Thioclava sp. GXIMD2076: one gene and its partner. Each later gene encodes a partner of the first gene's protein in a complex. Links are inferred from orthologs where the notes say so. Each region holds a gene or a part of one and is shown in the gene's direction. Other genes may lie near its edges.

Region 1 (5,058 bases):
GTTGGGCTCGCCCAGAAGGCAGGGCTTGGCGTCGATGCCCTTCACTTCGTTGAGATACCACGCCCAGATGATGGGCGAACCGGTCGAGTCGGTGTCGGGCGATTTATGGCCAAAAACCTTGGTGGTCATCGGATTCCTCGGATTTGAATGACTTTGGACAATGTCTTAGACGCTGCGCGCGGGATTGTCACCTAGCGCCGCCGCTCAGAAGGTCAGCTTCCGCATCACCGGCGAAATCTGCCAGCCTTCCTGCGCAAGCAGCGTCAGAAGGCCGTCCCCGCCCACCATGTGCAGCGCCCCTGCCGCCACCATGATCGGCCCTTTGGCTGCCGCCTTCTCAATGACGGGCATCCAGTTGCGGTTGCGGGTGGTGATCAGAAGATCATGGGTGATCGCCAGCTGGTGGGTCACCGCGGCCGGATCCTCCCCGCGATCAAGCGCCTGCTGACGTTCGAACTCCCAGATCAGCTGGATCTCGCCGCGGGCATAGAGATCGGCCATGGTCGCCATCGTGGCATCGCCATCCTCCGTCGCCTCCATCGCCGATTTCAGCATGGCGATCTCGTCCTCTTGCGGGACGCCCTCCATCAGGGTGAACAGCGTGTCAAAGGGTTCGAGCGGCATGATTGGCACGTTGCGGGCCTGCGCCTCGGCCATCATACGCTTGTCCACCCCGCCCTGCCCCGCCTGCAGACTGCCAAGCATACAGCGCGGCATCGACAGGGTAATCATCACGAAGGAGGGCTGCATCTTGGCCAGCAGCGGCGCGGGAATACCGCGATCGGCCCCAAGCTGTCGCAACGCCTGCCAATCACGCTGCGACATCATGTCGGGCAGCGTCTTGTCCGCCATGAACATCAGATCGGACCGCTCACCCATCGCCTTCTGAAGCGCGGCTTCCTCATCCGGCCCCGCTTCGACCAGCAACGCGGAGATCTTGTCGAATTCGGGCAGAAGAGCCTGTTGCAGGGCCAGATGGCGCGGATCGGGCACATGGTTGGTTCCGACCAGAATGATGGACTGCGTGCCCTTGGTCGCGCGCCAGACAACACCCTGTCCGTAAGCCGTCTGACGGGCCTTCTCGGTGAGCGCCATCCGCGTGGCGCGGGGCATCGCATCAAAGAGATTACGCCCCGTACAGGCCGCTTCCGCGGCTATGGGCGCAAGAACTCCGCCCAGAACCAACACCGCCTGCAACAGACGTGACTTCAGGTGTTTGCGCAGCATCCGACCCCTCCCGTGATGACCTTCCCCACTCTAGCGCGCGCGCCCCTCAATGCCATCCCCCCAATAGGAACCGATCTGGCCGAGCGCGGTGGAAATCGCAAAATCCGCCCCTGTCGAGGCACATGTCAGGCGTTATGAAATTTGTCGCAAAAAATCTGGGGCGGGGTGTTGACACGAAGGGGGGGCAATGCCTAACTCCGGCATCGTTAGCACTCAGCAACAACGAGTGCTAAAAGCAACAACTCAGTTTTGGGAGTGACCCAGATGGCATTCAAACCGCTTCATGACCGTGTTCTGGTCAAGCGCGTCGAGAGCGAAGAAAAGACCAAGGGCGGCCTGATCATCCCCGACAGCGCGAAAGAGAAGCCGGCAGAAGGCGAAATCGTTTCGGTGGGCGAAGGCGCACGTAAAGATTCGGGCGAGCTGATCGCACCCTCCGTCAAAGCAGGCGATCGCGTTCTGTTCGGCAAATGGTCGGGCACCGAGATCACGCTGGAAGGCGTCGAGTATCTGATCATGAAAGAATCCGACATCATGGGCATCATCGCGTAAGCCACCCGCTTACCTGATCCCTGATTTCAAGAAATTCCAGTCAAGGAGCCAAAGATATGGCAGCCAAGGACGTAAAATTCGGCACCGACGCACGCAACCGCATGCTCAAGGGTGTCAACATCCTCGCAGACGCAGTCAAAGTGACGCTGGGCCCCAAAGGCCGTAACGTCGTTCTCGACAAATCCTTCGGCGCACCGCGCATCACCAAAGACGGTGTCTCGGTCGCGAAAGAGATCGAACTCGAAGACAAGTTCGAGAACATGGGCGCGCAAATGGTGAAGGAAGTCGCTTCCCGCACCAATGACGAAGCCGGCGACGGCACCACCACCGCAACCGTTCTCGCTCAAGCCATCGTTCGCGAAGGCATGAAGTCGGTCGCAGCGGGCATGAACCCGATGGACCTGAAGCGCGGCATCGATCTGGCCACCACCAAGGTTGTCGAAGCGATCAAAGCGGCTTCGCGTCCGGTCAACGACACCAACGAAGTGGCTCAGGTCGGCACCATCTCGGCAAACGGCGAAGCCTCGATCGGCACGCAGATCGCGGAAGCGATGCAGCGCGTCGGCAATGACGGCGTGATCACTGTCGAAGAAAACAAAGGCATGGAGACCGAAGTCGAAGTCGTCGAAGGCATGCAGTTCGACCGCGGCTACCTCTCGCCCTACTTCGCCACCAACCACGACAAGATGACCGCAGAGCTCGAAGACTGCCTCATCCTGCTGCACGAGAAAAAACTCTCGTCGCTGCAGCCGATGGTCCCGCTTCTCGAGCAAGTGATCCAGTCGCAAAAGCCGCTGCTGATCATCGCGGAAGACGTTGAAGGCGAAGCGCTGGCGACCCTCGTTGTCAACAAACTGCGCGGCGGCCTGAAAATTGCTGCGGTCAAGGCACCGGGCTTCGGCGATCGCCGTAAGGCCATGCTGCAGGACATCGCGATCCTGACCGGCGGTCAGGTGATCTCGGAAGATCTGGGCATGAAGCTGGAAAGCGTCGGCATGGACATGCTGGGCACCGCGAAAAAAGTCTCGATCACCAAAGACAACACCACCATCGTGGACGGTGCTGGCGACAAGGCCGAGATCGAAGCACGCGTTTCGCAGATCCGCACCCAGATCGAGGAAACCACCTCGGATTACGACCGCGAGAAGCTGCAAGAGCGCGTTGCCAAACTGGCAGGCGGTGTTGCTGTCATCCGCGTGGGCGGCCTGACCGAAGTCGAAGTGAAAGAGCGTAAAGACCGCGTTGATGACGCGCTGAACGCAACCCGCGCCGCTGTCCAAGAGGGCATCGTTGTGGGTGGTGGTGTTGCTCTGGTTCAGGGTGCGAAAGCGCTTGAAGGCCTGACTGGCGCCAATAGCGACGTGAACGCAGGTATCGCCATCGTGCGCCGCGCGCTGGAAGCGCCGCTGCGCCAGATCGCGGAAAACGCAGGTGTTGACGGCGCGGTTGTCGCTGGCAAGATCCGTGAATCGACCGATCTGAAGTTCGGCTTCAACGCGCAGACCGAAGAATATGGCGACATGTTCGCATTTGGTGTCATCGACCCCGCCAAAGTGACTCGCACCGCGCTGGAAGATGCAGCCTCGATCGCAGGCCTGCTGATCACCACCGAGGCGATGGTTGCCGACAAGCCCGCTAAAGAAGGCGCAGGCGCGCCGGATATGGGCGGCATGGGCGGCATGGGTGGCATGGGCGGCATGATGTAATCAGCCCCCTTCCATTTGTGGAAGCTTCGGGAAAGGGTGCCTTCGGGCACCCTTTTTCTTTGCGCGATGCCCCGGACAGCAACGAAAGATGAACAAATGTTCACGGGGTGAACTATTATGCAACGCAATCAGAATTTCGGATAATACAACCTGATTTTTCACAATCAGCGGTTGCTCGCCGAAACTTCCTCGAATACGAATCATTAACTAAGTTTTGTGCGTAAATAGTCTGTGGTGGCCTCGGAAGCGGGTCTGAAATGAATGCTGATTTCTCTTCGGCCCTGAGCCGACCCAAACATGCCGATCTGCGGAATGCCGTCATCGAATCCCTCAAGGAATCGCTTTCGGCCTTGCGTGACTTTCTTGGCATGGAAACGATCTTCGTTTCCGAAATAGAGGACGGGCAGCTTTGGTTCCTCGCCGTCGATGAAGCGTCGCCCTTTCTGACGCCGCTGATCCCCGATAACTGCATAAAGCTCGACCGGACATTGTGCTACTGGGTCTGCAATGACATCCTGCCTCAGATCATTCAGGGGAATGATCCGGTCATGCAGACCGTCCGTCGCCTCCGCGAGGACAAGAATTTCCAGATCGGCCTGCACATGTCGGTGCCGATCACCATCCATCCAGGACTACCCTTCGGAACGATCTGCTGCTTCTCGATGAAAGAGCGCGCGCCGCTCAGCGATCAGGAAATCCGCATATTCCGCACGATGGCCGATATGATCTCGACCAACCTGCGGCTTCAGGCGAAGATATCGGGCTTTGTCGAACCGATCGGGGAAGATCTGGCTCGTATGCTCAGCGCCCCGAGCATCCGGCCCGTATTCCAACCCATCCTCCATTTTGCCTCGGGCAGAACCTATGGCTTCGAGGGGCTATCGCGCTTTACAGACATGCCGCACTACAGCCCGCAGGACATGTTCAGGCTGGCTACCCAATATGGAATGGGGCCCAAGCTGGAGCTGAACGCCACCAACAGCATTCTTGACGAGGCAGAGCGCATGCAGTGCCGCTCGCTAGTCTTCCTCAACCACTCCCCTGACAGCCTTCTGGCCCCTTCCCTACAGGCACGGCTCGAGAGCTACCTGAAGAGTGATCGGCAGCGCGGCCTTGCGATCGAGATTTCGGAACAGGCTGTCATACAGGATTTCAGCAGGCTCGAGCATCGCCTCTCGGCGCTCCGCGAGATCGGCGTCAAGATCGCGCTGGATGATGTCGGTCAGGGCAATGCGGGCCTAGCACATATCCTCGCCCTCAAACCCGATCTCATCAAGCTGGACCGTGTCGTGGTTGCGGGTCTCGAGGCGCATCGCGAGAACCGCGCGATGGTGCGCGCACTTCTGCGGTTTGCCAAGGATATCGGCTGTGAACTGATTGCCGAAGGCATCGAGCGAGAGACCGAGCGCGCGATCCTGATGGAGCTGGGTGTCGAGCTGGGTCAGGGCTTCCATCTGGGCCGTCCGGCCCCCCTCCCCCTCCTGCATTAGGGCGTAATCTTTTAATACACGTCCCAGTCGTCGTCATGGCGCACAGGACCGATAGCTAGCCAGTCCGAACGCACGCGCGCGAT
Region 2 (2,785 bases), on another replicon or contig:
AGCGCAGCGAGGGAGATCGCTATTATAACTCTCTGGCAGTGCTCGATAAAGACGCGCAGGTCACGGCGCTTTATGACAAGGTCCATCTGGTGCCGTTCGGCGAATATATCCCCTTCGGGGATGCCTTGGGCAGGATCGGGATCGGCGCCTTTGCCGCACAGCAAGGCAATGGCTACTCGGCGGGAACAGCCGAGACGGTGCTCGATTTGGGGATGGCAGGCAAGGTCCAGCCGCTGATCTGCTACGAGGCGGTCTTCCCGCAAGATATCCGCCGCGCGCCCTCGCGGCCCGACTGGATCATGCAGGTCACCAATGACGCATGGTTCGGCCAGCTCTCCGGCCCGCGCCAGCACCTGAGCCTGTCGCAGATGCGCGCCATCGAATTCGGCCTGCCGGTGGCCCGCGCCGCCAATACCGGCATTTCGGGGATGATCGACCCATACGGCCGTTTGGTGGCAAGGATCGGGATGAACACGCAAGGCCATCTGGATCTCCCGGTGCCGCAGGCCCTGCCGGAAACCCTTTATGCCCGGACCGGAGACTGGCCCGTCATAGCAGCTATGCTCATATCTTTACTGGTCTTAAGCCTTTTTGCCCTAAATACCGTTGACCGGCCTCGTGTGGAGGTCTAGGCAACAAGTATCGAACCGTCACAACGGCTTCCTGGCGTGACGGGGATATAACCAACGGAGCACGTCTTTCATGACACGTAAGAACTATATTTTCACGTCCGAGTCGGTCTCCGAAGGCCACCCGGATAAAGTCTGCGATCGCATTTCCGATGCCATCCTCGACGCTTTCCTTTCCGAAGAGAAAAACGCCCGGGTCGCCTGCGAAACCTTCGCAACCACCAACCAGATCGTGGTTGGCGGCGAGGTCGGTCTGACCGACAAAGCCAAACTGGCGCTCTATATGGAAAAGGTCGATGGTCTCGTGCGCGATTGCGTGAAAGACATCGGCTATGAACAGGACGAGTTCCACTGGGCCACTCTGAAAGTCGCCAATTTCCTGCATCCGCAATCGGCGCATATCGCGCAGGGCGTGGATAAGGACGGGGCCGGCGATCAGGGGATCATGTTCGGCCATGCGGTCGACGAGACCCCCGAGCTGATGCCCGCGCCGATCCATTACAGCCACGCGATCCTGCGCCGTCTGGCCGAGGCGCGCAAATCGGGCGCCGAACCGACCTTGCGCCCCGATGCCAAGTCGCAGCTTTCGGTGCGCTATGAGAATGGCAAGCCGGTGGGCGTGACATCGATCGTGCTCTCGACCCAGCACGAGAGCGAGAGCCAGACCTCGGATGACATCCGTGCCATCGTCGAGCCCTATATCCGCGAAGTCCTGCCCTCGGGCTGGATCACGCCCGAGACCGAATGGTGGGTCAACCCGACCGGCACCTTCGTGATCGGCGGTCCCGACGGGGATGCGGGTCTGACGGGCCGCAAGATCATCGTCGATACCTATGGCGGTGCCGCACCCCATGGCGGCGGTGCCTTCTCGGGGAAAGATCCGACCAAGGTGGACCGTTCGGCCGCCTATGCCGCGCGCTATCTGGCGAAAAACGTGGTGGCTGCGGGGCTTGCGCGGAAATGCACGATCCAGCTCAGCTATGCGATCGGTGTGGCCAAGCCGCTTTCGGTCTATGTCGATACTTTCGGCACCGGTCAGGTTGATGACGAGGCCATCGAGCGCGCGGTTGCACAATGTATGGATCTGACGCCTCTGGGCATCCGCACCCATCTGGATCTGTGCAAGCCGATCTATGCCCGCACCTCCGCCTATGGCCATTTCGGCCGTGCGCCGGAGGCCGATGGCGGCTTCTCCTGGGAGAAGACCGACCTTGTCGATGCGCTGAAAAAAGCCGTCTGATCGAAGCAGGCAGACAACCGGAGAGGGGGCGCTTGCGCCCCCTTTCTCATTCCATCTTGACCGCTCGGGCAAAGTGGCGCTATTCGCCACGCCCATGAGCGATGATATTAAAACCCCGGATCACCCCGAACGCGGCTGGCGCAACTTTTATGGTCGCCGCCACGGTCCCACGCTGAACAAGGCCCAGAAGGATTATCTGGACGAGGATCTCGACGCGCTGTCGCCGGGCGCCGTGGATTGGGACAGCAATCCCGACCGCACGCCAATCGATATGGCAGCCCGTTTCAAGGGCAAGCCGGTCTGGCTCGAGGTGGGCTTTGGCGGTGGCGAGCATATGATCCATATGGCCGGGCGCTACCCGCAGGTCGAGATCATCGGCTGCGAGCCCTATATCAACGGCGTGGCGATGCTCCTGGGCAAGATCCGCCGCCTGGGCTCGCAAAACGTGGCCGTCCATCCGGGCGATGCGCGCGATCTGATGGATATCCTGCCCGAGGCGAGCCTGTCGAAAGCCTTCCTCAACTATCCCGATCCGTGGCCCAAGACCCGCCATCATCGCCGCCGCTTTGTCACGCAGGAACATCTGGTGCCGCTCTTCCGCGCGCTGAAACCGGGCTCCGAGTTCCGCATTGCCACCGACATCTGCGACTATGTCCGTCAGGCCGTGCAGGAAGTCCCCAAAGCAGGCTTCGTGGCCGAGTTTGAGGTGCCTGCGGCCTTCGATTATGACGATCCGCAGGAAGTCTCGGGCGATTGGGATACGCCCTGGGAGGACTGGCTCTCGACGCGCTACGAGCAGAAGGCGCTGCGCGAGGGCCGCAAGCCGCATTACCTGACCTATCGCAAGCCTGCCGTCTAGGGCCCGCCGAATAAGCCTACGGACATTGGGGCTAAACCCGTTGCCTGCCGCCCTGTC

Evidence for each region.
Region 2: the proteins of groL (region 1) and metK are in contact, whole or in part, in a cryo-EM structure (PDB 8P4O), measured with the Escherichia coli proteins. The link is inferred for Thioclava sp. GXIMD2076 from one-to-one orthologs.

What each region holds. Positions count from the first base shown.
Region 1 is NZ_CP149932.1:82,215-87,272, forward strand. The notes cover bases 1,215-4,160. They hold groL (chaperonin GroEL), read left to right. Parts: upstream 1,215-1,835; coding sequence 1,836-3,485; downstream 3,486-4,160. Other genes in these bases: WDB91_RS00435 (TraB/GumN family protein), read right to left, coding at 1,215-1,227; groES (co-chaperone GroES), read left to right, coding at 1,492-1,779; WDB91_RS00450 (EAL domain-containing protein), read left to right, coding at 3,743-4,160. In the rest of the region: WDB91_RS00430 (manganese-dependent inorganic pyrophosphatase), read right to left, coding at 1-129; more of WDB91_RS00435, read right to left, coding at 205-1,214; more of WDB91_RS00450, read left to right, coding at 4,161-4,975; WDB91_RS00455 (H-type lectin domain-containing protein), read right to left, coding at 4,987-5,058.
Region 2 is NZ_CP149933.1:221,007-223,791, forward strand. It holds metK (methionine adenosyltransferase), read left to right. Parts: upstream 1-702; coding sequence 703-1,869; downstream 1,870-2,785. Other genes in the region: lnt (apolipoprotein N-acyltransferase), read left to right, coding at 1-632; WDB91_RS14955 (tRNA (guanine(46)-N(7))-methyltransferase TrmB), read left to right, coding at 1,964-2,728. UniProt on the Escherichia coli protein: Catalyzes the formation of S-adenosylmethionine (AdoMet) from methionine and ATP.